3 regions of the Brevibacillus sp. M2.1A genome follow, and region 3 is predicted to be linked to each of the others. Evidence: riboswitches for the same ligand, from Rfam matches in the RefSeq annotation. Region 3 holds a riboswitch; each other region holds the start of a gene.
What was found. A riboswitch is a leader RNA that binds a small molecule or an ion and turns the genes downstream of it on or off. The one in region 3 is predicted to bind cyclic di-AMP.
Positions count from the first base shown of each region.

Region 1: another riboswitch for cyclic di-AMP. It lies ahead of HP567_RS18470 (CAP domain-containing protein); the one in region 3 lies ahead of HP567_RS08010 (C40 family peptidase).
Region 2: another riboswitch for cyclic di-AMP. It lies ahead of HP567_RS04795 (quaternary amine ABC transporter ATP-binding protein); the one in region 3 lies ahead of HP567_RS08010 (C40 family peptidase).

Region 1 is NZ_JABSUY020000001.1:3,843,773-3,854,606, forward strand. Features, by position in the region: gene HP567_RS18445 (catalase) at 1-1,158, opposite strand, end outside; gene HP567_RS18450 (2-phosphosulfolactate phosphatase) at 1,239-1,961, opposite strand; gene HP567_RS18455 (hypothetical protein) at 2,169-2,540, shown strand; gene HP567_RS18460 (cold-shock protein) at 2,707-2,910, opposite strand; gene HP567_RS18465 (rhodanese-like domain-containing protein) at 3,341-3,685, shown strand; cyclic di-AMP (ydaO/yuaA leader) riboswitch at 3,770-3,926, shown strand; gene HP567_RS18470 (CAP domain-containing protein) at 3,934-4,722, shown strand; gene HP567_RS18475 (hypothetical protein) at 4,787-4,939, opposite strand; gene HP567_RS18480 (homoserine dehydrogenase) at 5,040-6,050, opposite strand; gene def (peptide deformylase) at 6,047-6,607, opposite strand; gene HP567_RS18490 (aminotransferase class I/II-fold pyridoxal phosphate-dependent enzyme) at 6,786-8,093, shown strand; gene HP567_RS18495 (DMT family transporter) at 8,228-9,127, opposite strand; gene HP567_RS18500 (acyltransferase) at 9,189-10,364, opposite strand; gene HP567_RS18505 (YqjF family protein) at 10,492-10,834, opposite strand, start outside.
Region 2 is NZ_JABSUY020000001.1:957,407-968,240, forward strand. Features, by position in the region: gene HP567_RS04755 (heavy metal translocating P-type ATPase) at 1-1,470, shown strand, start outside; gene HP567_RS04760 (cation transporter) at 1,535-1,735, shown strand; gene HP567_RS04765 (PHP domain-containing protein) at 1,983-2,804, shown strand; gene HP567_RS04770 (sugar phosphate isomerase/epimerase family protein) at 2,780-3,562, shown strand; gene surE (5'/3'-nucleotidase SurE) at 3,578-4,357, shown strand; gene HP567_RS04780 (ABC transporter substrate-binding protein) at 4,395-5,471, shown strand; gene HP567_RS04785 (ABC transporter permease) at 5,461-7,203, shown strand; gene HP567_RS04790 (ABC transporter ATP-binding protein) at 7,200-8,255, shown strand; cyclic di-AMP (ydaO/yuaA leader) riboswitch at 8,426-8,572, shown strand; gene HP567_RS04795 (quaternary amine ABC transporter ATP-binding protein) at 8,966-10,192, shown strand; gene HP567_RS04800 (ABC transporter permease) at 10,176-10,834, shown strand, end outside.
Region 3 is NZ_JABSUY020000001.1:1,633,749-1,644,582, forward strand. Features, by position in the region: gene HP567_RS07990 (biotin transporter BioY) at 1-413, shown strand, start outside; gene HP567_RS07995 (cytochrome P450) at 523-1,863, shown strand; gene HP567_RS08000 (sensor histidine kinase) at 2,055-3,440, opposite strand; gene HP567_RS08005 (response regulator transcription factor) at 3,441-4,160, opposite strand; gene HP567_RS08010 (C40 family peptidase) at 4,375-4,896, opposite strand; cyclic di-AMP (ydaO/yuaA leader) riboswitch at 4,901-5,040, opposite strand; gene HP567_RS08015 (LiaF transmembrane domain-containing protein) at 5,359-5,763, shown strand; gene HP567_RS08020 (PspA/IM30 family protein) at 5,828-6,523, shown strand; gene HP567_RS08025 (class I SAM-dependent methyltransferase) at 6,618-7,196, shown strand; gene liaF (cell wall-active antibiotics response protein LiaF) at 7,211-8,101, shown strand; gene HP567_RS08035 (HAMP domain-containing sensor histidine kinase) at 8,115-9,263, shown strand; gene HP567_RS08040 (response regulator) at 9,271-9,900, shown strand; gene HP567_RS08045 (metallophosphoesterase) at 10,075-10,834, shown strand, end outside.

The DNA.
Region 1 (10,834 bases), 2.2 Mb from region 3:
CATTTGGCCGCCTTCCTGATTGGTAGCGACATGCTTTTTGGGCGCGTTGATCGGAAGCTGCAAATAGTTGGCGCCGACCCGATAGCGTTGCGTATCGGAGTAAGAAAAGGTCCTTCCTTGCAGGAGCTTGTCATCAGAAAAATCCAGTCCATCCACTAAAACACCTGTCCCAAAAGCTGCTTGCTCGACCTCTGCAAAATAGTTATCCGGGTTTTTGTTCAAAACCATTTTGCCTACCGGAAGAAACGGGAACTGATCATCGGGCCATATTTTCGTTGGATCAAGCGGATCAAAATCGAGCTCAGGATGATCGTCATCACTCATGATCTGGACGCACAATTCCCACTCTGGATATTCTCCTCGCTCAATCGCTTCATACAAGTCTTGTGTGGCATGATTGAAGTTTTTCCCTTGGATCTCTTCCGCCTGTTTTTGTGTCAAATTCTTAATCCCTTGCGCTAACGGCTGCCAATGGTACTTGATCAGGACCGCATTGCCTTCATGGTTTACCCACTTGTACGTATTTACGCCAGAGCCTTGCATTTGCCGATAGTTCGCTGGTACTCCCCACGGGGAGAACAAAAACGTAATCATATGCATGGCCTCAGGCGTGTTCGAGATGAAGTCAAAGATCCGTTCCACGTCTTGGATGTTTGTGACAGGATCAGGCTTGAATGCATGTACAAGATCAGGAAACTTCATCGCATCCCGAATGAAAAAAACTTTGAGGTTATTGCCAACCAGATCCCAGTTCCCATCCTCTGTATAAAACTTCACCGCGAACCCACGTGGGTCGCGTAATGTTTCGGGCGAATGCGTGCCATGATTAACCGTAGAAAAACGCACAAACACAGGCGTTTTTTTCCCACGCTCCGAAAACAGCTTCGCCCTCGTGTATGTAGAAACTGGCTCATCACCTACGGTTCCATACGCTTCAAAAAAGCCATGTGCTCCTGCACCTCGACTATGCACGACACGTTCAGGTGTTTTCTCTCGATCAAAATGCGTGATTTTTTCAAGAAAGTCGTAATTCTCCAGAACGGTTGGCCCGCGATTTCCAACTGTCCGCAAGTTCTGGTTGTCTGTGATCGGATGGCCTTGACGATTCGTCAGGATATTTTCTTCTGCCTGGTTGATGGACTTTCTGCTGTCATCCATATGAATCCTCCCTGTCCAGTTTTTCTCATGTGTGGTTCATAACCATGGTTACCGAATGAGGGATTCTTTATGCGAAAAGACTAAATCGCTTCGTACGCAAAATCATCGTTAAGCACTGGAACTGAGCCACTCTGATTCCATTCCGCTGCCAGTGAGACATCTTCCAGGTAGCCCATACTGATCAGTTCTTGGCCGGAAGCACACTTCTGCAAGTAAGCGGGAAGAAGACCTTGAGTGGATCGAAAGGCTGCCACCGCCATTTCAGCCTCTGGTGACAAACGATACCCCTCTAGTTCGTGAAGCAGCGCACCTGCCGCAATCATATCCTCAATAGCGGGTCGCAATGCTCCATTTCCCCACCGTTCACCGCAAGCAATGACCGTTATCGTTCCTTTCTGCTGCTGTATGTATCTGGCTACGGATAGCGCATTACGCAAGCACGCAGCGACCACCCTCGCCCCTGTTTTCTTTGCCAACACGGTACAGGTCGATCCGTTTGGTGAGGGTAACACCACTCTACTTCCCACCGGAACCGTTTTCAGACAGGCTGGCGAAAGGGAGATTGGTTCGCCGCGTTTTCCAGCGAGCAGCGCTGCTTTTTGTTTGGCGAATGCAATGGCTGACTCATCCTGTACCTGATAAGGATAGACGATACCCCCACGTCCCGTTACGATATCTACACACGTACTGAACGAGAGTACATCGATAATAACGATCATATCCGATGCTGCTCCGACCTGTTCCACCCCTTCGTATCCCCAATCAAATCGAGCCGTATAGTCTAGTTGCTTGTATACAGGCATTTCTCCCAAACCCTCCACCGTCCTCTATCAAAAATAGTTACTCGTCCCCTTACGTTCGCCGTTACAAATCAAGACAAGAAACAATATCGTATTATTGTCCCACTAGATTACACAAGAATGGAGTGAACATGGATGTCTGAAATCGAATACGACGACGATCAAGGTAATACTGAAAGCAGAAATCACAGACGCCCAAGAAGAAATACGGTGAGAACGACTGGTATTTTGCAAAATAACCTCGCCCGAGCTGTCACTGCTCACCTCGACCTGGTAAACCTGAACACAGAAGAGGTTGAAGTACGTGTGCAAGTATTGAACTGGGGTAACGCCGTTACGCAAACGAATCCAGTTAGCACCTTGCTTGACATTACGCAATTTATCCCTGCGAATACTCGCACTGCTTTCAATGCGCTTGTCCCCGCTTCTTTCCACTATGAAGTTCGCCTTACCGTAGCAGAAAACAACAGAAATGTCCTTCTCACCACTTATGGCCGTACTTCTATCGGCGGCGGTCAAGTTGTTGGTCTTACCGTTCTTGACAGTCAATTCCAAACTGTCGATATCGAAACTTGTATTTAACTATTTTGCAGGAAGAAAATGAGGAATTATGGTGGGACGCCATAGTTCCTTTTTTAATGATTCGCATGCACGAATAGGCGCTGGGGACTATCCCAACGCCTTTTTACTTCTATGTTCTACGACAAAAAAACTGCCCTCGAAAGGACAGTTTCTTTTAAAAGGAGACTTACAGTTTTACTACGTTCTCAGCTTGTGGGCCACGGTTGCCTTGAACAATGTTGAATTGAACTTTTTGACCTTCGTCCAAAGTTTTGAAACCGTCACCTTGGATTGCGCTGAAGTGTACGAATACATCGTCTCCGCCTTCTACTTGAATGAAACCGAAACCTTTTTCTGCGTTAAACCATTTTACTGTTCCGTTCGTTTGCATCTAAAAAAACCTCCAAAAATTCAATTTGAATATGCTAGTCATATTTACCGAAGCAAATAAAGCTCACATATCATGAAGAAATACCAAATCATGTGCTGTGATACGCCTTCATGATATGTGAATTTTACTTACTTAGCAAATATATGAATGTCATAGGACGGAACTGCAAAATTAAAAACTAAACCTTTTGAAAACCTAAAACAATGAAAGCCCTTCCTCTCTTCCATCCTTGCGGCTCCGATGACCGCGCCAGTGTGAATCGGGGATTCAAAAATGTTATCCATCAGCATACAAACACCTCGATGAATGATTAGGTATCAATTTTTCAAGTAGCAACCTCATTCTACCATGGTTGTCCAATAAAAGCAACCGTTCAGCCTTATTCTGGACGAAGCGGTACTCTGTTACAATAGGATTGGGAGGGATTACATTGGAAAATCATATTTTGACAACCATTCAATTATCCGAAATGCTTGAAAAGAAAGTGCCTGTACTTTTATTGGACGTACGCGACTCCGAGAAATTTATTTCCGGCAGCCTCGTTCACGAAAACGCGTCGGCGCGAAACGTCCCTTATCTTCTTATGAAGGAACAGGACAAGCCACTTGATGAAGAAACCGAAAAACTCGCGCAAAATGTGCAGATCGTTACCTTATGTACAACAGGTAATAAAGCTCAAAAAGCTGCGGCTCTGCTTCGTGAGCATGGTTTTCATGCGAATGCATTGGAAGGCGGCTTAACTGCATGGAAGGAACAATCAAACAAAGCGAAATGAGCCTAATTTATCAACGATTCTAGCTAGTTGCCATATATTACTCCTTTATTTCGATTGGGATTGTCTGATATCGTTGTTCATGCCAAACGAAATAAGCCGAGACTTCCTCTTGAAAAGGAAGTGCGGGGGACTTTTTTGTGGATGAGTTATTCCACATTGGGGTGAATCGCCGAACTGGCGTAGGGTTGTTTCCTCAATCCGAATCCGACAACTAACCTCGTAGGCCAAAAAAAGGAGAGATTTGTTTAATGAAACGTTTTGGTTCTGTTACAATCGCGATGACTCTTGGTCTGGGCTTGGCTTTGACAGGGTTTGCTTCTTCTGCTTCCGCAGCATCTAACTGCCCATTGAAGAACGGACAATTCCAATTCAATGCGGGTCAAAATATGGGACAATTCCAAAAAGCACCAAATGCACAACAGTTCTTTAACTTTTTCCAAAAACAAGGCTTTGTTCCTGGCCAGCCACAAGCAGTACAGCCAATGCAACCTGTTAAGCAAGGACAAGCAACACCTGTACAACCTTGCCCGATTCAACCAGGAACTTTCCAACCAGCACCCGTACAACAAGCTCCAGCACAACCAGCACCAGTTCAAACGGCACCAGCACAACCTAGCAATAATGTCACTCAGCCTGCCGCTCCGGTAAATCAAGCGGATGAAGCTAAAACTGGTGATTTTGCGAAACAAGTCGCGGATTTGGTGAACCAAGAACGTGCAAAAGCAGGTCTCAAACCTGTTCAAATGGATGCGGCACTGTCCAAAGTAGCGTTGGCAAAAGCACAAGATATGTCTGCTAACAACTATTTTGACCACAACAGTCCAACGTACGGTTCTCCATTTGACATGATGAAGCAGTATGGCATTCAGTACTCGACTGCAGGCGAGAATATCGCCATGGGTCAACAGAGTCCACAAGAAGTTATGCAACAATGGATGAACAGTGAAGGCCACCGCCAAAACATTATGAACCCTGATTTCACAAAAATTGGTGTAGGCTTCACAAATGGCTACTGGGTACAAGAATTTATCGGGTAGAACACTGCCTGATAAACGAAAAGCCGGTGTCTCGTAATCGAGACCCGGCTTTTTCGTGTACGCGTTACTTTCGCTTCGCTTCTGCCGCCTGTTTTTTGGGGGTACAGCAGCTTTCCTGCTCATTGAGCAAAGCAACATCCTTTTGATTCATTTCTTGCTTCGTTGGGTAAGCAGATACTTGCTGCAGCTCGGCATTGACATCAGACGATTGTTTCATCCGTATGGCCCCCTCACCGTTATTGGTGGTACATCCCTAGTATGCACGCGGTTCTAAACGACTCATTCCTAAGGAACACTGGAAGCACATGCAAATGAACCTATCTGCTTATAATATGTTCAAGGTCTTTTAAGGCAGCCGCCGCTGCCGCCACAGGATCTGATTTTCCTCCAACGACCAATAAATCCCCCATGACATCTGTTTCTACCCGTATGGCTTTTGTCGTACCAGATACAGATGCAAATGGATGGGTAAGATCCACCGCACATAAATCTACTGCGACAGATACCGTGCCATTCGCTTCCTTTTGGATCGTTCCGATCAGCTTGGGAATCTTCGAGTGCTTTTTCCATGCCTCGATTTGTAACGAGGTTATTTCGCGAATACTTGCGCGTGTTATATCGGTTAGTTTTACTTGCGCATCAAAAGCAGCGTTTGCCAAGATCGTGAGCTTCGAAGCTGTATCCCATCCATCGATATCATAGGAAGGGTCCGGTTCGGCAATCCCCATCTTCTGAGCGAGCTCGACTGCTTCTGCACAGGTGAGCCCCTCTTCCATCATTTTTGTGAGCACGAAGTTTGTCGTTCCCGTAAAAATACCTTCGACGCGTTTTACTTCACAGCCTGCCAAGTTATACTGCAACAGATCGATCGTCGGCAGAGCTGCTGCTGTTGCTCCACTCCCTTTCAATGCGACGCCATGTTTTTTGGCAAGAGCGGCTAAGCCAGCATAATCGACTACAAGTGCGCCTTTTGAAATGGCGATCGCATGCATGGCATTCTCCAAAGCATAACGAATAAAAGTAAGACCGGGTCCGCCCTCTTTTTCAGATGGACCTGCCTCGATGAGCACGTCTGCTTGAGCTGACTTGATAAATTCCAGCGCGTTCCAAGATGGGTTCCTTGTTTGTTTTGTATGAGCATAGTCTGCCCATTTTCCCGAATCGATTCCGTTCTCATCGTAGAGGCCGGAAGCTGAACGAACGACTCCCACGAGTCTGACATCCGCTTGATATAGCTCGCGGTACCTCTCCCTTCGCTGCTCCAGCAGTCGAGCCACCTGCTGTCCTACTGTTCCGAAGCCTGTTAACATAATGTTCCAACGTTTCATGAGTCAATCTCCTTGCTGTTTATGCGTCGCTTATTTCCACCATTTTTTCTACTTTTATCTTGTATCCGGAGCAAATCCTTGCGATTCAGTTTCTTTCCTGTTTTCGCTGAGTAGATCTCTTCCGTATGATCAATAAACAATATTCCTTCCAAATGGTCCATCTCGTGCTGAATACACCGAGCCAGGAAATCTTCCGCTTCGATTGTCTTTGTTTGTCCTTGGCGGTTCAGCGTCTGAACTTTGACATAATTCGCCCGACGAACGATTCCAAAAACACCTGGTATCGAAAGACAAGCTTCTAGCCCTACCTGCTCACCGGATTTTTCCACCAACACCGGATTGATTAGTTCAATCAAGCCGCTACCGCAATCCATCACGACTAAACGCTCCGGGATGCCAATCTGGATCGCAGACAAGCCTGCTCGACCTTTCGCAGCGTAAATCGTTTGGGCCATATCATCCAATATCTTTTCGACCTGCGGAGTAATGGATAGTATTCTTTTTGAAGTTTCACGCAAGACAGGGTCCCCCAGGCGAACGATCCTGCGTTCAGCCATTTGCTTCTCCCTCCCGCATTAGTCAGTTTTCGATTTCAAGGTAGCAAATCAGGTCCTCGCTGTCAAAAGGAACCTCGTAAAATCTGAAATATCCCGTTGGGCAAGGGTGACAAATGCATGTAGATACGCTATCTTTATTGGTAAAGATAGATGTTTGTATATGAAAAGGGAGGCTACCATGCATTCATTAGCATCAACGCTGAACGAAACCATCCAACGAGAAAACCCGCACGTGTATGAAATGCTATCCAATATCGCCAAGCTGATTTATTTCCCTAAAGAGGGGATTCTCAGCCAGTCGGCAGAAGCGAAAGCAAAAGCGAAAAAGTACAATGCAACCATCGGGATTGCACTGGAAAATGGTCAACCGATGCACCTTAAGGTCATCCAGGATAACCTGTCTGCTTACCAGCCAAAAGACATTTACGAATATGCTCCCCCAGCAGGAAAGCCTGAGCTGCGTGCAGCATGGCGTAAAAAAATGATCGAGGAACAGCCTGCACTGGCTAATCATACGTTTAGTAACCCAATCGTTACAAACGCATTGACCCATGGTCTGAGCATCGTATCTGACTTGTTCGCTGACAGCGGCGACAGCGTCATCATCCCGGACAAAAACTGGGAAAACTACGAGCTTACGTTTTCGATCCGCCGTGGTGCGAAAATGGTCTACTACCCATTGTATAACGACGAGATGAAATTTAATGCTGCTGCTTTGCGTGATGCCATTCTCGCACAAAAAGACAAAGGCAAAGCCATCGTCGTACTCAACTTCCCGAATAACCCAACTGGCTATACACCAGGTCCAGAGGAAGGAAAACAAATCGTCGCTGCACTAAAAGAAGGCGCAGAGGCTGGGATCAACATTGTTGCCGTAACGGACGACGCGTACTTCGGCTTGTTCTTCGAGGATTCGATGCACGAATCTCTCTTCGCTAGCCTGTGCGACGTTCACCCTCGCATTCTGCCTGTAAAAGTAGATGGGGCTACTAAAGAGGATTACGTATGGGGCTTCCGTGTTGGCTTCATTACGTATGCATCCCCATCCAGCGACTTGCTCAGTGCTTTGGAGCAGAAGACAATGGGAATCATCCGTGCGACTCTTTCCAGCGGATCACATCCTTCCCAAACGTTCGTCCTGCAGGCAATCACTGCACCGGAGTACAAAGCACAGAAGCAGGAGAAATTCGATATCATGAAAGGCCGCGCCAACCGCACCAAGGAAGTGCTCGACAGCGGTAAATACGATGACGTGTGGACCTACTATCCATTCAACTCCGGCTACTTCATGTGCCTCAAGCTAAAGACTGTCGAAGCGGAAGCATTGCGCCAGCACTTGCTGGAACAGTATGGCGTCGGTACAATCGCTCTCGGTCAAACCGATTTGCGTATCGCTTTCTCTTGCATTGAAGAAGAAAACATTGCGGACTTGTTCGAACTAGTCTACAGCGGTGTGAAAGATTTGGAAAAGGCATTGACCAAATAAATGTAACTGGCTCTATTGAACAAGCGTCTGGACCTCGTGTCTGGGCGCTTTTCGTTTTCTTTCAAAAAAGGCCCCGAATACCCAAGAAGTATAAATGCGAGGGTTTCCGAGACCTGTTCCATCATGCTATTTTATTAGCTATCAATTGACGAACGCATACGACGAGGCTGCTGTGTCCCGATAAAAATGGAGGCGAGCACCAGGATCATCCCCACCCCATGCATCCAAGTAAATGCTTCGTTCAAGAAAAAGGCAGCCACGAGAGCAGCGCTTATCGGCATCATTCCGGTGAACAGGCCCGCTTTGGAAGCCTCCACCTTCTCCACTCCTTTGTACCAGAGAAAGAAAGATAAGACGCTTGCCGTAAACGCATAGTACACAAGAAGCCACCATACATGTGCAGGTACGGCACTCCAATCAAACCGCAAGCTTTCCCAGATCGCAAACGGAAGAAACAAGACAAAGCTGATGACATTAATCGCAGTCGTCATTTGAAAAGGCGTAATTTTCCCAGATAGTCTTTTGGCGAAAATCGTGAAAAGCGCTTCGCTGACGACCGCAAAAAACACGAGCAAATTGCCAAGCATGCTTACCCAGTTTTGCTCCCCTCCGCTTCCTGTGAACGTAATGAAGCCGATGCCGCCCACAGAAAGACCGATCGCCACTAAGCTGTTGGCGTGTAATTTTTCCTTGAGAATCCAGAACGAAAACAAAGCGATGCAGGCAGGTACCGTACTCGTAATGATACCGGCGGCAGTAGCAGTCGTCCACTGAACGCCATACAACATGCAAATACTAAACAAAAAAACGCCAAAAAACGACTGCCAGAATAACACCTTGCCTTCCTCACGGCTCCAAGACATTTTCCATTCGCCACGCATAGCGAGCAACGGCAATAGGATGACAATCGCGAGCAAAAAGCGCAGCTCCGAAAACAAAAACACGGGAACATGGGAAACAATTTCTTTTCCGATGGAGATGTTGCTTCCGACCAAGGCCATAGCCATGGCTAACTGTATGTAAGCTAACAGCATGACGTCTCGCTTCTCCCTTCAAGCTCCAACAATTCTCTGCATCTGGTCAAACTGCCTGCGATTACCCTGCGTTTTGCCATTCTTTTTGAGAGGACGGGACTTTTTTTGTCTTTTTCTCTGCTGCCCCCACTAGCCAGGAACCAAACGGCAGTTTTCCGAGCCCATATGATACGGCAAATGAAAGAATGGAGCACAAGACGAATGCTACCATACTCCCCCACACGCCCGTGTGAAAAAGCTGAAGCTCGCGCAAAAACTTCATCAAGTATGTCAAGATCAGCGCATGAATCAAATAAGCTCCGTACGAATACTTCCCAAGGAGTCCTAGCCAATGTGTCCATTTGGACTGCTTTTTGCTCACCCATAGGCAGAGAGCGTACACAGCCAGCAAGCAAGCCATCGTATAGAGGAACATGGACGGTTTCAAGGATGTCGCTTCGTTTAAATTGATTTGGCCTTGCCCTGATTCACGGAAAAGCTCATAGCCAATGACTGCGTACAGGACACCAACCGAAATGATGATCCAGTACCAGTATCTTTTCAGCATGGCACGAAAAGCAGGCAACGTGAAGGCGACCAAGCCACCGAACAAAAAGTAATAGAAATAATAGAACGCATTTCGATCACGGTATTTGATGAAATACGTATCAAGCCAATTCATATCGAACCGAAAACCGTGCGCCGGGATGTACCGCGCTGAAAACCACATGAGGCCCCCATAAATCAATCCGGTGACACCAAGAGCGAGAACGAGACGAAAGCGGCTTGTCACGAATCTGCGGAAAAGTTCAAATACTCTTTGCCAAAACGGATACAAAAGATAGAACTGAAAAATCATCACGACGAACCACAGATGATACGAGGATGTACCTGTCAGGAAATTTTTGCTTACATTCCAAACGAACGCTGCTCCCTCACCCAAAGGCTTCTCCATCAAGTAAAGATAGACCACCGACCATATTCCATACGGGACCAAAATCTCGGTTATCCGTTTACGCGTGAAGGAAATATAGTTCACTTTTTCAGCGTAGTTGTAAAACAAAACAAGACCCGTGATGAAAATGAATGCTGGTACCGCGAATTTTAGCAAATGAAACAACATTCCGTAGATGATCGACACCTGCTCTGTCAGACCCGGCTCACGGATGTACACACCAATGACATGCTGATAAACCACAGCCAAGAATGCAAAGGCCCGGATCAGATCCAACTCACCAATTCGTTCTTTTCGAGCCATAACCAAATACCAGATCCTTCCTGTTCTTGCGAAAAAAAGTGCTACCTTCCATCTTACCGACCAAAAGTCAGTCTGGCAAGCCTCAAATCAAAAAGACTGATACCCTTTGGAGCAGTATCAGTCACTACTATCCACCTTGATCCGAATATAGATCCGCTAGACTTCGAATCGGCCAAATCAGACTTTGTACCCCACGTGAATACAGTGCTAAATGTGGAGAATCCGTGAGTGGGATCGACAGGTTTTCGGTCATCGCATTTTCACGAATATGAAAGGCTGTCTCCTGTAGCTGCCACGGCTCGTGTACTACATCCGCAAACATCAATTGCTTCGTTCTGCTACACCTGCAAAAGAGCGTGTATCGCTCTGTTAGCCAATGCACCAGCGTTCCCTCTTTGGCCAAAAATTTGTCACTGAGAGGCTGGTAGCTGCCTTCGAACGAGGGTGACTGAGGTAGACCAGATAGTCGT
Region 2 (10,834 bases), 680 kb from region 3:
GTAGAAGAAGTAAGACTGGGCGACGTCGTTCACGTGAAGCCGGGCGACAAAGTACCTGTAGATGGCATCGTCATGGAAGGACAGTCCGCAGTTGATGAGTCCATGCTGACTGGTGAAAGTATTCCGGTGGATAAAGCCGCAGGCGATACCGTCATCGGCGCTACCTTGAACAAAAACGGTTTCTTGAAGGTCCAGGCAACCAAAGTAGGAAAAGAAACGGCACTGGCGCAAATCATTAAAGTAGTGGAAGAAGCACAAGGAACAAAAGCACCGATTCAGCGTGTAGCTGACAGCATCTCCGGGATTTTTGTCCCAATCGTAGTAGGGATTGCTATTCTTACTTTCTTGATCTGGTACTTCTTCGTTATACCTGGCAACTTCGGTGAGGCTTTGGAAAAAGCAATTGCCGTACTCGTAATCGCTTGCCCATGCGCCCTCGGTTTGGCAACACCGACCTCGATCATGGCGGGCTCTGGACGCGCAGCTGAGCTGGGCATCCTGTTCAAAGGCGGGGAGCATCTGGAGACGGCTCACCACCTGGATACGATCGTCCTCGATAAAACAGGAACCGTAACCAAAGGCGAGCCAGAACTGACAGACGTCATCGCCATTGATATCGAAGAGCAAGAGCTGCTCTCTTTGGTTGGTGCCGCTGAGAAAAACTCTGAGCACCCATTGGCTCAAGCTATCGTTCGTGGTATTGCGGATAAAGGAATCACTCTGTCGGATACAGGTTCATTTGAAGCTATTCCTGGTTTTGGTATCCGGGCAACCGTCGCTGGCAAAGAAGTACTCGTCGGTACCCGCCGCTTACTGGAAAAACATCAAATCTCGTACCATGCAGTGTCTGATACCATGCTGGCACTGGAGCGCTCCGGTAAAACGGCGATGCTCGCAGTCGTCGAAGGCAAGCTCGCTGGCCTGATTGCCGTAGCGGATACGATCAAACCAACCTCCAAGCAAGCTGTTCAACGCATGAAAGCAATGGGATTGACTGTGATTATGATGACCGGTGACAATCGTCAAACTGCCGAGGCCATTGCCCGTGAAGCAGGAATCGATCACGTCATCGCAGAAGTCCTGCCTGAAGGCAAAGCCGCAGAAGTGAAAAAACTGCAAGAACAAGGCAAAAAAGTCGCGATGGTCGGCGATGGTATCAATGATGCTCCTGCACTTGCTACCGCTGACGTCGGTATGGCAATCGGTACAGGTACAGATGTGGCTATGGAAGCAGCCGATATTACCTTGATGCGCGGCGAACTGACCAGTGTCGCAGACGCTATCGAGATGAGCAAACTCACCATCCGCAACATCAAGCAAAACCTGTTCTGGGCATTGGCCTACAACACCTTGGGCATTCCAATTGCCGCAATCGGCTTACTTGCTCCATGGCTTGCCGGTGCCGCAATGGCCTTCAGCTCCGTATCCGTCGTACTCAACGCTCTGAGACTACAACGAGTGAAGCTGTAACAACAGTAACAAGCGGCTTCGTCCGCCTTACCTATACAACATAAAATGCAAGGAGAGATTGATCATGACAAATATCACATTGAACGTAGAAGGTATGTCTTGCAACAAATGCGTAGCGCGCATTGAGAACACATTGAAAGATCTGGGTGCAGAAGGCAAAGTAAACCTGGCTGAAAAAAAGGTTGAGGTTTCCTATAACGAGAGTAACTTGACTCTGGATACAGTAAAAGAAGCAATCGAAGACCAAGGCTACGACGTCGTTTAATCATCGTGCCTATCCAAAAGCTCCTGCCTGATTGAGGCGAGAGCTTTTTTCTTTTTTGTAAAGAATTCGTAAATCGTTAATCAAACGTACATATTTCAACGGATGAACGAAACAAAATCGCATGAACACCTGATTTTACTTTTATCAAACCTTGTTAGGTGCTTTATATGGCCTTAAAAAAGGGGATTTAGAATGAAATCAAACAGAGAACACAGCAATGTCTGATAGTGAAACAGGAGGAATGGTCATGCTGGATTTGCATATGCACACGACTGCTTCTGACGGAAAGCTGTCACCTCGGGAATTACTCATAGAGGCCAAAGAGCGTGGTGTGAATTATTTAGCTATTACCGACCATGATACCGTGGATGGTTATCTGCTTGCCCGTGAGGATGCCGAACAGCTCGGCATACAGCTTATACAGGGAATTGAGTGGAATACAGACGGATCGGAGGACGAACTACATATTTTGGGGTACGGCTTAGATATATCCGATGCTCGTTTGCTTCATGTCATGGAAAGACGGCAACGGGAGCGTATCGAGTGGATCAATGAGATAGTTGTGGGCTGCAATCGACAGGGGCTGTCCATTTCTATGGAAGAGTGCATGGCACGGGCGAACGGCGGAGTGATGGTTCGCACGCATGTTGCCGAGGTCATTGCCGACCGGGGCTACTGCTCAACTCCCCAGTCTGCCTTTGAGACGTATTTGCGCAAAGGGTGTGCCGCTTACGTGCCCCGTCCTATCTTTTCTGCACGGGAAGCAATTGAAATTACCCATGAAGCGGGCGGAATTGCTGTACTGGCTCATCCTGGCATCTACCCTTTTGAGGTTCAGCTTGATGCGTTGCTTGAATACGGAATCGACGGCATTGAGGTATATTATCCGAGACATTCTGCAGCAAAGATGGCTTTTTGGGAGAGACAAGCCAAAGCCCATCATCTCATCCGTTCGGGAGGAAGCGACTTTCACGGTCATCGCTCACGCAACCCATATCCGGTCGGTAGCGTGCCAATCCCGGCAGAGGTAAAGGAGTGGTGGAAATGCTGTATGTTTCATCAACACTGATGTGGGCTTACCCGGTAGAGGCGGCTGTCTTGATTGCACGTCAATACGGATTTGCGGGTATGGAGGTATGGGCGGAGCACGTCTGGTGTTACCAAAGTGACCCGAAAGAAATCCAACAGGCGGCAAAACGAGCGGGAATGAAGCTGACCTTGCATGCAGCTAGCTGGGATTTAAATTTGTGTTCGCTGAATCATGGCATTCGCAAGCAATCCATTGAAGAAGTGAAGCGTTCCTTGACGCTAGCAAGTGAAATCGGAGCCAAAAGTGTAACCATCCATCCGGGACGAGTGACGCTGTCTCCCAGAAACCGAAGCTGGCATGAGCCGATTCTGATTGAGAGCGTGAATGAGCTGGCGTACGAAGCAAGGAAAAAAGACTGTATGTTGTCTATCGAGCACATTGAGCCTCTGCCGAAGGAAATGATCGTGACACCGCAAGATATGAATCAACTGAGAATGGCATTGGAATACCCGACGACAACCACGTTTGATATTGCTCATGTTCCTCTTTCCTGTTCCTTGTCGCAATTTTACAGCGAGCTAGAGGGGATCGATAAAATTCATGTGAGCGACGCTACGGCAACCAAGCTGCATGTGCCATTAGGAACAGGAGAGATTGATTTGTCAGGCATTTGGCCGTTGTTGTTTGAAGAAAAGAGACCCGTTGTTGTAGAAGGCTTCGATGATGCGAGGAGCTTGTCTCAGCTTAAGCAAAACATGGTTTATTTACGGCAAGAGGATTGTGTTTCATTTGGATAGGAGGTCCGTATTATTTTGAATATTCTCGTAACCAATGACGATGGAATTTTTTCAAGTGGAGTGCTTTGTCTGGCACAGGCACTTCAGCCCTTTGGCAATGTATCCATTGTCTGCCCGGATCAAGAACGTAGTGCGATCAGCCATGCCATTACGTTGAAATCGCCAGTCAAAGCAAACAAAGTAAACTTTTTTGAAACCTCGCTGGAAGCATGGGCCGTCAATGGCACACCGGCTGACTGCGTCAAGATGGCGATTGAGGTCATTCTCAAGGAAAAGCCAGATGTAATTGTATCTGGAATCAACCGTGGACCGAATCTGGGACGGGATGTCTTTTATTCAGGTACGATCTCAGCAGCGATTGAGGGGGCGATGTACCAGATTCCTTCCATCGCTATATCTCTCGCTACGCTGAAGCCAAACCCGAATTTTTCAATCGTCGAGCCGCTTGCCTACGAAATATTTGAAACCCTGCTCAGACACAAGCTCAGTCCCGAAACGGTTCTGAACATCAATCTCCCGTATTTGTCCAGGGAAATGGTAAAAGGAGTAGCAGTCACGCCGCTGGCAATGGATGTTCTGCGCTATCAATATGTGGGCTTGAACGATCCACAAGGGTATATGTGCTACTGGCTCTCCGACCACTTGAGTGAGCTTCACTTTGAGGACGAGGAGTCCGATTATTACAAGCTTCGCGACGGTTATATCACTATTACTCCTTTGCAATTAAACATGACGAATACTGCCATGAAGGCAAAAATCGGCAAATGGTTTCAAGGCGCGAAGCAAAGCACTTAGCTGTTAACCACTCATGATTTTTAGGAGGAATGAACAATTGAAACGTGTTCTTAGCCCAAAATGGACCCTTTCTTTATTCGCAGCCGTTGCTGTCTTCGGACTGGCAGCCTGCGGTTCCCAGCCTTCTTCCACATCACCAACCCCGGCGGCGAACACTGAAGCGACATCTGAGTCTGCCCCTGCCCCAGCCAAAATCGCAGGGTCGCTGAGCTTTTATACCTCCCAGCCAGATGCAGACGCGCAAGCATTGATCGAGGGTTTTTCGAAAAATTATCCGGAGGTAAAAGTAGAGCTGTTCCGATCCGGTACAGAGGAAGTGATGAGTCGCTTGCAGGCGGAGGCACAAGCTGGGCAGGTAAAAGCAGATGTGCTTTTGGTTGCGGATGCACCGACCTTTGCTAGCCTGAAAAAACAGGATTTGCTCATGCCGTATGCTTCGCCCGAGGCTAAGGACATTCCGGCGGAGTGGAAGGATGCAGAGGGCGCCTATACGGGAACCAAAGTGATGGCAACCGTTCTTGCAGTCAACAGCAGCAAGGTTGCCGCTCTTCCGGACAGTTGGAAGGTTCTGACCAGTCCGGAAGCCTCGAACAAAACGATTATGCCAAGTCCACTCTACTCTGGAGCAGCAGCCTATAACATAGGCGTACTTACTCGGCAGGCTGATTTTGGTTGGGACTACATAGCTGGACTCAAAGCAAACCAGATGACAGTCACTAAAGGCAATGGTGCCGTATTGAAAAGCGTCGCAGGCGGCGAGAAGGAATATGGGATGGTTGTGGATTACCTCGTAGCTCGGGCGAAAAAAGACGGCTCTCCAGTCGAGCTCATCTATCCAAACGAGGGTGTTCCTGTCATAACCGAACCAATCGGGATCATGAAAGCAACGAAAAATGCAGAGGCAGCAAAAGCGTTTGTCGATTATGTGCTCTCGGAAGAAGGACAGCAGCTTGCAAGCAGTCTCGGGTACACTCCGATCAGAAAAGGCATCGCTGCTCCGGAAGGGCTACGCGCTCAAGACCAGATCAAGGTGCTTTCTGCGAATACAGATGAACTTGAAGCGAACAGAGAGGCGGACAAAAAGAAATTTGGAGAGATGATGGGTGCAAAGTAACTGGCAAGCAGCAGTGTCCGAGCGCAAGATGGGGGAACGGCGAAAAATAGCCGTGCCCCTGTCGTTGGAAAAGGCGGCCACATGGATCGTGCTGGTGCCGGTCGCCTTCTTTTTTATGTATCCGTTGTGGAAGTTGATCGCTCTTAGTGTGCAAACAGAAGCAGGGATCGGTCTTCGATACTTTGCGGATGTGATCACACATGAACGCACGTGGAACGCTATCGGTCACAGCGTTACGGCGGCAGGAGCTTCTACGCTCATCGCGTTAGTCATTGGCGTGTCGTTGGCTTGGTTATGCGCCTATACAGACATACGCTGGAAGTCTGCCATTCATGTACTTGCCCTGTTGCCATTGCTGATTCCCTCGTACGTGATGACCTTGGCCTGGACACAACTGGCAGGTCCGCAAGGGGTATTGAACCGGGCAGCGAGCTGGCTTTATGGTGGGCCTTTGGAGCTGTGGGACGTCTATGGCTTGGACGGGATCATTGTTGTAATGGGTCTAACGCATTATCCGTTGGTCTACATGCTCACGCTGTCCGTTCTGTATCGGATTCCCAAAGAACTGGAATGGGCGGCTCATTCTTCAGGGGCTACGGCTACGACCGTATTTCGCAAGGTGACACTCCCACTCGCCTTACCGGGAATTGCAGGAGGCGGACTGCTTGCTTTTATTTCCGGACTCGATAATTTTGGTGTCCCTGCGTTTCTCGGGATCCCGGAAAATATCCCTTTATTGAGTACGTTGATTTATGAGGAGGTCATCGGATTTGGACCGAGCGCTTTTGCGAGGGCATCTGTCTTGTCTATTTTGCTTGGCGTGATAGCATTGGCGGGAACAGGAGTACAGTGGCTCTTTTTGCGTAAAAGCCGGGTGGACCAGACCAGTGCCGAGGACAAATCGATTCGCCGTCACTTGGAAAGATATCGACGGGGTGTGGAGGTTCTTGTTGGACTCTTTTTGTTGGTGACGAGTGTGCTTCCTCTCTTGTCCATGGCAGCGAACGCTTTCATCAAGGCGTATGGGTTGCCTTTTGTTCCGCAAAATCTGACATGGAAGCATTTTGCGTTTGTATTGTTTGACCATGTTGGAACGAGAGCGGCCATCGGCAATAGCCTGATGCTGGCCTGCTTGACTGGCGTCTTGTGCGTGGTGGCTGGAACATGGTTCGCTTACTGGCGCATCCATCGGCCTTCCTTTATGGGAAAAGTAATGGAAGGGGCTGTCGCTTTGCCGTATGCTTTGCCCGGTATGGTGCTTGGTCTGGCGATGATTTTAACGTGGATCGAGCCGATTCCCAGCTGGCAGCCAGGAATATATGGAACGGTTTGGCTCATTTTGATTGCGTATGTGACTCGCTTTTTGATCTTGCAAGTAAAAAGCAGTACGGTCTCCATTATGCAGGTGGGCAAGGAAGTAGAAGAAGCAGCACGGATCAACGGTGGTCGATTTTGGACGAGGTGGTCCCGGATATTGCTCCCGCTCTATGCACCGGGAATGGCAACAGGCTTGTTTCTAGTGTTCCTGACAGCATTTACTGAATTGACAATATCATCGCTTCTGTGGTCATCCGGTTCGGAAACGATCGGTGTCGTTATTTTTAGCTTTGAGCAGGCGGGATCAACGACTCATAGCACGGCCCTTTCTTCGTTGATCGTAGTGGCCATCCTGCTGGCTTTGACAATGGGCGGTTTATGGAAACGATATTGGCAACGGAGGATACAGGGATGAACAGTGCAAGAGTGAAGGGCGTTTCCAAAAAATTCGGAGATGTGACGGTGCTCCACCATCTGGATCTACAAATTGGACAAGGGGAATTCGTTGCTTTGCTCGGGCCGAGCGGCTGCGGAAAAACGACACTGCTTAGGCTATTGGCGGGTTTTGAATCGCCTACCAGCGGAGAAATCTGGATCAATCAAGAGTGCGTAGCGGACCAGGCAAGAAGAAAGCCGCCAGAGGAGCGGCGGATTGGTATGGTGTTTCAGTCATTCGCACTTTGGCCGCATTTGACTGTCTATGAGAATGTCGTGTTTCCGTTGCAACATCAAAAGCACGTGCCTGCCGCTTACAAAGATAATCCAAAGGTACGGGTGGCACAAATGCTGGAGATGGTCGGTCTTGGAGGAATGGAAGAGAGATTTCCCAATCAGCTCTCTGGTGGACAAAAGCAGCGCGTTGCTCTGGCGCGGGCCATCGTGTTTAACCCTACGCTGCTTCTGATGGACGAGCCATTGAGCAGTCTCGATGCAGAGCTGCGTATGCAAATGCGCAAGGAAATCCAATTTATTCACCGCGAGCTGGGGACTTCCATCGTCTACGTCACACACGATCAGTCAGAGGCACTGGCTATGGCGGATCAGATCGTCGTAATGAAAGGAGGCAGGGTGGAACAAGCAGGTAGCCCGCAGGATATATACTATTCGCCCCAATCGCCTTTTGTCGCCAAGTTTGTGGGACGGGCTAACTTCTTAAAAGGAAACTGGTCTTGCCCCAATACCTTTCTGTTGGAGAGGCAAGGAGAGCCAGCGGTACCGATTGCTGTTTCCCGCGACTTTTCTTCCTTTCACGCTCAGCAAATATTGCCGGTTCGTCCCGATCAGTTGAAGCTCGCAGCGTGGCAGCAAGGAATGGAAGGCGTTATCGGAAAGGTATCTCATGTGCAATTTCAGGGGCGAGAACTGCTTTATTCCATCCGGGTCGGGGAGGATGACTGGGAGGTTGTCACGGACATCAGTCAGCGCTTTTCCTATGAGGAGCGTGTATGCGTAGAGGTTTGTGTATAAAAAGGGAAAGATAGCCAAGTGATTCTTCAATTGGATGAGCATGAACCATCTAAATCAATGCGACTCATTAAGAAAGGCGCTATTCTGTTTGATTCAACGAAAATGAACGTTCACAATAACTGGAAGCGAGCGTATAATCAAAGTCACAATCACGATCAAATAAGCAACAAAACACAATACGGCCTAGTTCCGATATTCTCGGAAGCGGGGGAACCAATCTTTTGGGGTTAATCCTGAGTGATCAGGAGGGATGAGGAAATGTCTTCTCTGCCATCCTACCCGTCAGCTAACCTCGTCGGCCAAAGCAGGGAAGGTCATGAATGGATAAAGTCTAGGCATATAATGCGCAACAAGGGGACTCCTTGCGGGCGTGTGATAGGTCGATACAGGCTTTTTCTTTGGGACCTTTGTTCTGGAGAAAAAGAATGGATCGGCCTATTTTTTATGGAAATACCGACGAGCAGCTTACGCCGATACAACGTGAAGGGAGTGGTGTGGATCGCTGAGAGGCAGTCGGTACGACATAAACCGCTGACAATCGAAATCAGGAAGACAGAGTACAGGGAGTCCTGAAAATGGGCGCCAGGTATTACGTAAGCCTGCGGATTTTCTACACGAGTAAAAATCAAGCGTGCCTGCTTGGTTTTGCTTGAGTGTGGAAGCTTCGCGGGCTTTTTACATTTACGAAAAAACGAAGGATGAGGGATACCATGCCCAAAATGAAAGTCGATCGACTGACAAAAGTGTTCGGCAAGCAGCCCGAACTGGCCTTGAAGCTGCTGGCGGAAGGACGGACAAAAGAACAAATTTACAAGCAAACTGGCCAGTCCATCGGTGTCAATCAGGTCAGCTTTGAAGTCGAGGAAGGTGAAATCTTTGTCATTATGGGCCTGTCAGGCAGCGGCAAGTCCACCTTAATCCGACTGTGTAATCGACTGATTGACCCAACGAGCGGAAGCATCGAGATCGATGGGGAAGAGATCGTGGACATGAAGGCAGCAGCTTTGCGTGAGGTGCGGAGGAAGAAGCTCGGGATGGTTTTTCAAAATTTCGCCCTGTTTCCGCAGCGGTCGGTACGAGAAAACGTGGAGTTTGGTTTGGAGATTCAGCAAGTACCGCCAGGACTCCGGCAAGAAAGAGCACGGGAAGCACTTGCGCTCGTTGGATTAACCGAGTGGGAAAATGCGCACCCGGATCAATTGAGCGGAGGGATGCGCCAGCGGGTCGGTCTGGCGCGGGCGTTGGCTAATAATCCAGATATTCTCTTGATGGACGAAGCGTTCAGTGCACTGGACCCACTCATTCGAAAAGATATGCAGGATGAGCTGCTGGAGCTCCAGATGACGATGAAAAAGACGATCCTGTTCATTACACATGACTTGCATGAGGCGTTGCGACTGGGCGATCGGATTGCCTTTATGAAAGACGGGCAGATCATTCAGATCGGCCGCCCGGAAGAAATTATGGCAGACCCAGCGGATGAATTCGTGCGGAAGTTCGTGGAGGATGCCGACCTGTCCAGGGTGCTCGTTGCTGAAAATGTGATGAAACGGGCAGAAGCAATCACGCCTGACAAAGGGGCCCGAGTGGCGCTGCAACTCATGATGGATAATGGCGTGTCCAGCTTGTACGTCGTGGACAAAAAGCGCACACTGCTTGGCTTGATTACGGCGTATGACGTATCACTTGCGATTGGTACGGGAGATTCGCTGGAGGCAATCATGAAAACCGACCTCCCTACCGTTTCGCCTGACGCACGTCTGCACAGCTTGTTCCCGATGATGGCAGACCTGCACGTCCCGATTGCTGTAGTGGGCGACCAGCAGCGATTATTGGGTGTCATCGTAAAAGGAGCGGTGCTAGGCGGGCTGGTAGGCAAAGTCAATGTACAAGAGCATCAGAGAGCAGAGGTGATGAGTGATGGACGCCGTGCCTAAGCTGCCGATTGGCGGTTGGATGGAAGGGTTCGTGGAGGTGCTGGGCCAGTACAAAGGGGTATTGTTTGATCCGGTGGCTATCGTCATTTCCACGATGGTGACTTACTGTTCTACGGTTTTGGCAGAGATACCTTCGCTGATTCTCATCTTGTTGCTGGGGGCCGCTGCGTGGGTTTTTGCAGGGAGAGCGTCCATGGTCTTTACGGTTGTTGGACTTTCTCTCATCCACAACTTGGGGTACTGGGATGAAACGATGGAGACATTGGGACTCGTCCTCACTGCTACCATGATTTCGATCGTCATCGGGATTCCGGTGGGCATTCTTTGCGCGAGACACGATACGTTTCGCAATCTGGTTACGCCAGTACTGGATTTGATGCAGACGATGCCCGCGTTCGTTTATTTGATTCCCGCGATCTTTTTCTTCGGTTTGGGCGAGGTGCCGGGAGTTATTGCCTCCGTTATTTTTGCTTTGCCGCCAATCGTGCGTCTCACGAACTTAGGCATACGTCAGGTCCCAGCGGAAATGGAGGAAGCGGCGGACGCCTTTGGCGCAACTGGGTGGCAAAAGCTCGTGAAAGTACAACTGCCATACGCGAAATCGACGATCTTGGCGGGAGTCAATCAGTGCATCATGCTCGC
Region 3 (10,834 bases):
GATACGGGACACTGGCTCTGGTTATTTACGTTTTGCTCGGTGCAGTCGGATTGCCTGTATTCAGCGAGGCAAAAGGCGGCTTGCAGATATTGGTCGGAAAATCCGGCGGGTACATATTTGGGTTTATCGCCACCGCTTATGTGACCGGGCTCTACTTGGAGAAAACAAGATTCAACCTGAAAAACGCCATCATCGCCAATATCATTGGCATGTTTGTCACACTCGCTTTTGGTACTGTACAGCTCAAATACGTTATGGACATTCCATGGGATAAAGCTGTTGCTTTTGGTGTAACGCCTTTCCTCATTGTAGGGGTTGTCAAAGCAGTTCTGGCTTCTCTGATTGGCATCAAGGTACGCGAGCGACTGATTGCTTCTCGTCTGTTGCGCACAGACCAACCTGTTCCACGATAAACAAAATGATTTCGTCAGCCATCCGAAGTTCGGGTGGCTTTTTTTCGCATAATCTCCTTATCGTGCCGGATACTATCGGTAGGATTTGCAAGTAAAAAGGAGGAGACGTATGAATATCACGATCACCGGCCCAAAGGGTCTTCCAATCTCAGGGAATTTGATGGCATTTCGCCGATCGCCGCTTCAGTTCATCCGCGACGCTGCAAAAGAGCATGGGGAAGTCGTTCATTTTCGCTTCGGTCCTTCCCGCCATATTTATCTGTTAACGAATCCGGATCACATCAAAGAGGTTTTGGTCAGCAAACAGGCGCATTTTCGAAAAGGGAAAGGACTACAGGTTGCGCGAGCTGTTGTAGGAGATGGAATTCTTACCAGTGAAGGAAAAAAGCATTTGCGACAACGGCGGCTTATGCAGCCAGCTTTTCATCGAGATCGTATCGCCACCTACGGAGACGTGATGGTCCGGCAAGCCGTTGATCTCATGTCGGATTGGAAAACCGGGGAGCTCCGCGATATTCACTCGGACATGATGAAAGTAACACTTGCGATTATTACGGAGACGATGTTTGGCAAAACCGTCAAGGAAGGGGCCGATCAGATTGGACATGCCATCGATGTCGGTTTGAAATACGTGGCAAACAAAGGCTCCTCTTTTATCGACATTCCGTTGTCCGTACCTACCAAAAGCAATCGGGAGTTCCTGGAGTCGAGTGAGCTGCTGGACAAAACGATCTACTCTTTGATCGAAGCTCGGCGCAATAGCGAAGGAGAAGAGCATAAGGACTTGTTGGGGATGCTTTTGGCAGCGCGTGATGAAGATGATGGGGAAGGAATGACAGACGAGCAGGTTCGCGACGAGGTCATGACCATTTTTGTAGCGGGCCATGAGACGACTGCGAATACGATGTCGTGGATTTTCTATTTGCTGGCTACTCATCCCGAGGTGGAGAAAAAGCTGCATGACGAGTTGTCGACCGTACTGTGTGAAAAGCTGCCGACGGTCGAGGATATTCCGCAGCTGAAGTATACGAATCTCATTGTACAGGAAACGCTGAGGCTCTATCCTGCGGCATGGACGATAAATCGGGAAGTGGTAGATGAGGTTGAGATCGGCGGTCACACGTACAAGCCTGGAGAAACACTGATGATGAGCCAATATGTCATGCACCGTGACCCACGCTATTATGACCAGGCTGAACAATTCATTCCAGAGCGTTTTGACAGCGACCTCTTAAAAAGAATTCCAGCCTATGCTTATTTCCCGTTTGGTGGCGGGCCGCGTGTTTGTATCGGGAATAACTTTGCTTTGATGGAGGCAGCTTTGCTACTGGCGACGATTGCACAGCGATATCGACTAAGACTGGCTGAACCGAACCAGGTAGTGGAGCCCGAGCCGTTGGTCACCTTGCGTCCCAAGAACGGACTGCCGATGCGTTTGGAAAAGAGATAGAAAAAAATGGAAGTTGAGGGACAAAAAAAGAGGCATCTTATCACTACGGTTTCGCCGATTGTGTCAGATACCGAACTGGGGGTTATTTATCACTGAAAGCAACATGCTTACAAAAATTATTTTACTAGTAAAATATAAAGAAATAATTAACTGAGAATAAATCTATATAAAATAAGGGTAGCTTGTGAAAGCTACCCGTGGAAGAAGGGGATGGTGAAGGAGAAACTGCTTCCCGTTCCCAATTCACTGTTTACCATCAGATCTCCGCCGTGAAGCCGGACGATGCTCTTGCAAATCGTCAAGCCTAAGCCTGTACCGCCACTGTTGCGATTTCGTGATTTTTCCGCCCGATAAAACTTGGTGAAAATTTTCGGCAAGTCTTCAGCAGCGATTCCTTCTCCTTTGTCGATCACAGTAAAAAGGACATGTCCTTCTCGCTGATCACACGTAAGGTAAATGGAGCCATCCGGTTTGTTGTAGTGGATAGCGTTGTTTAACAAATTTTCCATGACACGCCGCAGCTTGGTCTCATCTGCTTCGATGTGTAGTTCATTGGAGATGCGCAGCTTCCATTGAAAGGTGAGACCTGCCTCTTTGATTCTTGGCAAATAGTCCTCAATGATTCCTCTCAAGAAGCTTTTGACATGAATGCGGTTAATACTGAGTCGGACTTCGGAGCTTTGAGTGGTGAAGTCCTGCAGCTCATCCAGCAGCTTTTCCAAGTCCGTCGTTTTTAGCTCGATTTTGCCCATCTGTTTCTGTATTTTGGTCATATCCGTCACACGACCAGAGCCGATATATGACGCATACCCTTTGATCGTGGTGAGAGGTGTGCGGAAGTCGTGGGCGATCGAAGCGATCATTTCTGCCTGTCTTTCTTCCGCTAAGCGAAGCTCATCCACCATTTCCCCGAAATATCGAAAGAGTTGCCCAAATTCATCATGCGATCGATACGTAAATGTGACCAGGCGCTTCCCTTCCTGGATTTCTTGGGTGACGCGCGATAATTCGTTAACCGGCCTTAGTATCCAGCGAACGAACAAAGCGAGCAGAACCAATCCCACCAGACTAATGCTTCCGTAAATAAACCAGAGCATCATGGAAACCCCTGTTGTAGCCATCATGTCGTAATCATCTGTGTAGAAATAAACAACGATCTCCCCTGTACGCGGTGGCTCCTGCTGAAAATGGTACTCAGCGACCACTTTGAGGTCACTTTGTTTGGCAGAATCGCCACGACTTGATGAGGAGGGGGAAGGCATTTTCAAATTATAGGCGCGTGATGTTTTGCTGTAGATGGTGTTTCCATTGGCATCCTTTACGAGCATGCGGTACATCACGTCGTCTGGCAACTGCTTTTCAAGCTCCAAACGTTCGATTGGGTCCTTGAAATTACTGACGAGAAGCAGTTGATTGAGCATGACCTTCTCTGCGGCTTCTTTCTCAGCCTGGTACTGATTATGCCGATCATTTTTGAGTTGAGCGACAATAATGTCTTGGAAAACAAATTTAAACAACAAGATGTTGAGTGTGATCAAGGCAATGAAGGAGAGCAAAACTTTATTGCGTAAGCTCATTTAAAGCTTCTCCCCGATAAATACGTAGCCTGTCCCCCATTGTGTTTTAATGAACTGACGTTCTGTTTCCAGCTTTTCACGGAGGTTTTTAATATGGACGGTCACTGTATTGAGCGAGCCATATCCATATCCCCAGACACGGTCATAAATTTGCTCTCTTGTAAAGACGATGCCCGCATTTTCTGCGAGGAAGGTGAGTAGTTGGAATTCCTTGGTAGATAGCTCAATCTTTTGATTGCATACATAAACGGAATACGTTTCTTTATGGATTTCCAGGTCCTTGAATTTCAAAACCGTAATCGGAGAGGAGGTCGTTTCCTTCTCAGGCTGCTCTTCGGTATGCTTGCGAATGCGCTCATAGCGACGAAGGTGGGCACGAATGCGAGCGAGCAGCTCTTCTGTATCAAAAGGCTTCGTGATGTAATCATCTGCGCCGATTTCGAAGCCGACTACTTTATCTACCGCTTTTCCTTTTGCACTGAGAAACAGTATAGGCAAATCCCACTCACGGCGAATTTGAGAGCAGAGCTCGTAGCCACTCATGTTGGGCATCATAATATCCAAAAGGATCAGGTTGGGACGCTCTCCTTGGCTGAGCAGCGAGAGTGCATCCTCTCCGCTCTCTGCGGAGGAAACGGTGAAGCCCTCGTTCTCCAAAATGTCTTCTAGCAGTTCAATAATCTCCAGATTGTCATCGACAATTAAAATGTGATCTTTCACCGGAACAACCCCCAGTTACTTCTATTAATAAGGAATACCATTCAAAGAATGGGTCTTGTCTATCATAACATGCTTTGACCTGATCAGGGGAAGAAACCCCGTAAGTTATTAAGTTGTTCTAATATGTGAGGGTACCTCTTTAGACCAGGTACTAAATTTCGTCAGAAAAAGCCAGAGACGTAGTGTCCCTGGCTTTTATTATTTTGCCGAATGACTATTTTTTAGCTGGTTTTTCCGGCAACGATGCAGCTTGCACCGCTTTTTCCTTATTCGGAATTTCTGCTTTCGCTAGAACAGGAACGCTGAGACGCTTGGCGCCTACATAACGCTTGCTCCAGTAGTATGGATCGCTCAACTTGGTGTTGACGACTCCACGACCAGATTCCGAGTGCACGAATGTGCCGTCTCCGATGTAGATACCCACGTGAGAAATGCTGCGACCGTTCGTGTTGAAGAATACGAGATCGCCTGGCTGCAAATCTTTTCTGGCTACCTCTGTACCTAATTCGTACTGGGAAGCAGAATTGTGAGGCAGGTCTACACCTAACGCATCAAATACGTAGCGCGTGAAACCGGAGCAGTCAAAGCCCTTTTTGGACGAGCCGGAAGATTTGTAAGGGGTACCGTACAAGTCACTGACTACTTCATTGAGAGTATTCTCCTCAGCAGCCTGTGCAGTGCCTGCCCCCATAGCAAGCAATCCAGCCATAAATAAAGATAAAACCATCTTGCGCAAAAGAAACTGCTCCCTTCGTGAGCCTACGAGGTTAGCTGAAGGGTTCGGTCGAAAGGACGCCCTAGGCTGCTAGGAGTAGCAACCATTCACCCCAAAAACGTGGTTCCCCCGTTTCCGCCAAGCGGAATTCGGCTATTTTTCGATGTTTTTTTACACGCACTCTTACGAAGATTCTACGCCAGTCCTTTATTTCCTTCTTTTTATCTGTTCGTTCACATATTCGTCACAAAGATGCCGTCAAATGCTGTAACGTTTTCGTTCGACAGTGCAAGCCGCCTTTCGACGCGTGCATATTCTGTCTTGCGGGACAGCTCGTCCGATTAGGGCAGGAAATTGTCTCCGTCCAAGGACGGAGGGAAAAACCAACCGCACGCCCGTTATGGGAAGCCTATACCGAGGGCTACAATAAGGGCATAACGTTCCACAAGCACCACATGCAAAACGAATGGAGGTAAGCGAGTAATGAGCGAACGGTCTGGCAAAGTTCTACTCGGGCTGGTTCTGCTGCTAGTCGGTGGGTTGGTTCTTCTGGATCTGGTGGGTATCGATATCGGAGACTTGCTCGGGTTTATCATTCCCGGCGTGATCATGATATACGGTGCCAAAAAGATCATGGGACAAACCGGTTCACGTTTTTGGGGAATCCTGGTCTTCCTGTTCGGGTTCCTGATGTTGATTGGCAAGCTTGACCTACTGTTTCACGCGCTTCTGGCCATTGGGGTGATTTATCTGGGATATCGCTTACTGCGTCCCAGCCAAGAGCCAAAACAAGCGCCTCCTTCTTGGGAGCGTGAATGGGCCCAAAAAGTATTAAAGGAAGATACGCTGGACACTTGGGAGAGAAACGTAAGAAGACGCCCGCAGTAACGCCTATGTCGCAAGAGTCTTTTGGATGAACAATATGATGTGATATGATGAGGAGGAAAAAATAATGAGTATCTTTAAACGTTTGCGTGACCTGACAGTAGCTTCGGTAAATGATGCATTGGATTCCATGGAAGATCCGGTAGTAATGCTGAATCAATATATGCGTGACATGGAAGTAGAAATCGGACAAGTTGAAGTCGCGGTTGCCCGTCAGGTTGCACTGGAAAAGAAATTCCGTCAGCAATTGGATGAAGCCAATGCCCTGATCGAAAAACGCGATCGTCAAGTCAAGCTCGCCTTAACTGAGGGAGAAGACGAGTTGGCACGTCGAGCACTCGCTGACAAGAAGCAGTACGAAGGCCGGGCAGCGGAATATGAAACTCTCTACCTGTCAGCATCCGAGGCAGCTACACAAATGCGCGAGAAGCTGGCTGAGCTGAAGGAAGAGTTCTATAAAATGCGTGCGAAAAAGTTCACACTGATGGCACGTGCACAAGTAGCTCGTACACAAAAGCAAGTCAATCAAGCAGTTGTTGGTATCGGCAATCAGTCCGCAGGCCGTGGCTTCGCCCGCATGGAGGAAAAAGTCATGCGCATGGAAGCAGAAGCACAAATGAGTGGGCAATGGCGCCAAACGAACCGCGCTTGGGAGAACGCTTTGTCTGACCTGGAAAAGGATGATCTCGATGCAGAACTTGCTAGCATCAAAGCATCCATTAATGAAGCAAAAACACCGGTAGCCAAACCAGTGCAATCCTAATTCAACAGGAACTGGGGGACAAGGTGTAGAATAGATTGGGTCAATTCGGCAGCCTGTGTACATCAGGCTGCTTTTCCCCTAGGAGGTACGATTCTTGCAGGACTTCTTGGTCTTTTTGCGGCGGTTTATCGCTGAGCCTGGACGCGTCGGTAGTATAATCCCCAGCTCTCGTTTTTTATGTGAGCAAATGTTGAAAAGCGTCGATTGGGCTTCAACCGATGTGATCCTGGAGCTGGGACCTGGTACAGGGGCATTTACCCAAACGATCTATCAGCGCTTGCGTCCCGGCACACAGTACGTGCTTGTGGAACGAGATTCCCAATTTCGCTCTATGCTTCAATCACGTTTTCCCGATCTTCCTATCAGGGAGGAAGCGACTAAACTTAGGTCTTACTTGGAGGAGCAGGACCTTGTAGGTGCAGATGTCATTATCTCAGGTCTGCCATTCGCCAATTTTCCACAAGAGCTGCGGGCAGCAATTCTGGACGAAGTTCAATCTGTACTGAAGCCAGGGGGCCTATTTATTACATTCCAATATTCGCTACAACTCCAGGCTGAGTTGCAGGATCGTTTTCCCCGGGTTGAGATCGACTTTACCCTGTTGAACATTCCGCCTGCATTCATCTATACATGTCGTAATGGTCAAAGTGAAAACGATCAGCATGGGGCGTGAGAGAGGAGACTTTTGTGAAACTGTCCCGTTTGCACAAAATGTTGGCTGGTGTCCTGATTATTTTTACGGGAATCGGTCTTTTGTTAGACAGTTTGGGTATCATTTCGTTCGGTCTGTTTGATTTGTGGCCGATGGTGCTTATTTATTTCGGCCTTCGTTTGTGGGGGAATAAAAATCGGATTGGCGGAGGAATTTTATTCTCGCTGGGGACCATCATCGCGATGGATATGTGGTTTAGTGTCGGGATTGATGATTTGTTCCAGATTGCAGTGCCAATCGTGTTTATTTATTTCGGGTTTCAGTTGATTCGGGGCAAGAGCAGCAGACGAGATCACCGTGTGAATCAGCCATTAGGCGAGAGTGGGAACCCATCTGCTGCGGAGACGATTTTGACTAGTGATGCAAGTATCCCGAATGACGTGAACGTTTCAACAGCGGAGCGCCCTTGGCTAGACAGCTGGAACAAATGGAAGCATGTTGGTGGAAAAATTCCTCATCACGAAAGCATGTCTTCATCCCCTGACGACATGCTGCCAAAAGATTCCCGCAGTTCTCTGATTGGGGATTATCACCTGACTTCCGGGCGTTTTGAACTGAATCACTTGCATGTCTGGCATGGAATCGGGGATGTTGTGATTGATCTTTCCCGGGCAGTGTTGATGCGGGATGAAGCGGTTCTTGTCGTAGAGGGCTGGGTAGGCGATGTGACGATTTATGTACCGGTCGATCTTCCTGTATCGGTAACGGCAGGGTTAAGTATTGGTGACCTGGAGGTGCTAAGCCACCGTCAGGGGGGTATCAACCGCAGTGTTAAGATTCGTTCTGATCAGTATGATGAAGCATTGCAAAAAGTAAACTTGCATATCTCGCTGCTTGTCGGCGATATAAAAGTCAAGTACATCTAGGAGGTACTGGCGGATGCGTCGACAGCGATTGGCAAGTATTCAGTGGCAATACGTGCGCTATGGCATGTTACTGGCCGTCAGTGCAGTTACTGCCGCGTTTATTTGTTTCTTTTGGCTATACTTTTTATGGAAAGATCACCCGGGGATTCATCGGTGGTACAACGAAGTAATCAGCGACCGCAACTTCGTGTGGTGGCTTGAAGAATATATAGGAATCAATCTCCCTGCCGATCCAGAGGGTTTGATTCAGCTTGCTGCTTTTGTTGTTTCTTTGCCTGCAGGTGTCTTAGTGGCATTGATCATTTCCTATATCGTCGGCAATTTGTTGAAAAAGAGACTCAGTGTACTGTGGGAAGCTGCCATGAAGCTTGGGCGCGGAATGCTGTCGTATCGGGTTCCCGAATTGGGCGTCGATGAAGTAGGCGAATTGGGATGGCAGATCAATCGCCTGGCTTCGCAATGGGAAGAGCAAGTAGCATCTTTGCAGCGGCTGTCGAACCACAATGCGGCTCTCGCAGAACAATTGAAGCATGCAGCGGTAACAGAGGAGCGACAGAGATTGGCGAGAGAACTGCATGACGCAGTCAGCCAGCAACTGTTCGCTATCGCCATGACGACTGCGGCGATGAAACGGCTTGTCGAAAAAAATCCTCAACGTGCAGCCCAACAGATTGAATTGGTCGAAGAGATGGCAGCAGCTGCACAAGCGGAGATGAGGGCGTTGCTCTTGCATCTTCGCCCGGCTACGTTACAAAACAAGTCATTGAAGGAAGCCATTCTGGAACTTTTAGATGAGCTGACGCGTAAAAATACCATGCAGCTGGCGTGGGAGATCGAAGACGTAGAAGGCTTGCCGAGTGGAATTGAGGATCATCTGTTCCGCATTTTGCAGGAGTCCTTATCCAACACATTGCGGCATGCCAGAGCTACCCAGATTACAGTGAAGCTGTTTACATTGCAAGAGCAGGTTCGCCTGCGAGTAACGGATGATGGTGTTGGTTTTGATCCAGATGGGGAGAAAATGACGTCCTACGGTTTGCGCAGCATGCAGGAGCGCGTAGCAGAGGTCGGAGGCTCCATGGAGATTTACTCGGCGATTGGGAAAGGGACGCAAATTGAGGTGCGTATTCCTCTAATGTCACAGACGGAACGGGAAGGGTGAAGGCTCAGTGATTCGGGTACTTCTGGTAGATGATCACGAAATGGTTCGGATGGGTCTGGCTGCTTATTTGTCTACGGAAGACGATATTGAAGTCGTAGCAGAGGCAGGCAGTGGGGAAGAAGGGGTGCGAATGACGCAAGAGCTGCGCCCAGATGTTGTTCTGATGGATTTAGTCATGGAAGGCATCGGCGGTGTGGAAGCGACTCGGCGTATTCGAGAAAGCTGTCCATCCAGTAAGGTTATTGTCTTGACTAGCTTTATTGATGACGAAAAGGTATATCCGGTCATTGAAGCCGGGGCATTCAGCTACTTGCTGAAGACTTCGCGTGCAGCCGAGATTGCAAAGGCAATTCGCTCTGCTGCGGCGGGTGAGCCAGTTTTGGAATCGAGGGTAGCAGGAAAAATCATGGCCCGTTTCCGTCACGGTCAAGAGTCCCATCCCCATGAGCAGCTAACGCCGCGCGAGTTGGAGGTTTTGAAGCTGATCGGTCAGGGCAAGTCCAACCAGGAGATTGCTGATGAGCTCATTATCGGGATCAAAACGGTCAAGACTCATGTCAGCAACATTCTTGCCAAGCTGAACGTGGAGGATCGCACGCAAGCGGCCATTTACGTGCATACGCATAGCTTAGGTTAATCACATCGCATCATGTATAGGTAAACGCGCCAAATAGCTCCTCAGTATACAGGGGCTCTTTCGCGCGTTTACTTGTTTAAACAGTTTTCTTGTACGCAAACCGTGAGTTTTTTTCGTAGATGTGGTAAAGATAGTAAGTAACGAATGAGAGATAACGGAAAGGAGGGCCGGGCTATGAGGCACAAACCTCAAACACGCTCCAAGGTGCTTTCGGCTGACAATGGTGTGGATATCGTTGGCGATGTTCACGGCTGTTACGACGAATTTATAGAATTGCTCAAACGCTTGGGATATGAACGAACCCCAGACGGTACATATCGCCATCCCCATGGCCGAAAGCTCCTTTCCCTCGGTGATATCACGAGTCGTGGACCTTACTCAATCAAAATGCTGCAATTTTTTCACCAACATGTCACGGCAGGCCTGGCTGAGATGGTAGATAGTAACCACGGGTGGAAAGTAGCTCGTTGGCTGGATGGTAGACCGGTAACATTGGCTCACGGAGATGAAAAAGTAGAAGAGGAAATTCGGCTGTATCAGCAAGAATATGGACCGAAGAAGGCCTCCTTGCTGCGTGAACAGAGCCGTAGATTGCTATTTTCTTCTCCTTCGCACATGATCATCAAACAAAATGAAAAAATAGTGGCGGTCGCCGTTCATGCGGGGATTCGCGACGATTACATAGGTATGGATTCGCCTGCGGTCTACACATTTTGCCGATATGGCGATGTGGCAGGGACGGGACCGGATGGGCGCCCGATCCGCAGAGAATGGGCAAAAGAACGAAAGGTGACTTCGCCCATAATCGTATGGGGACATGATCCGCATCCAGAGCCAAAACGAAAAAATGGCACCATCAACATCGACCAAGGATGTGTGTTCGGCGGAATGCTAACCGCCTACCGTTACCCAGAGGACGAATTGGTGAGTGTGC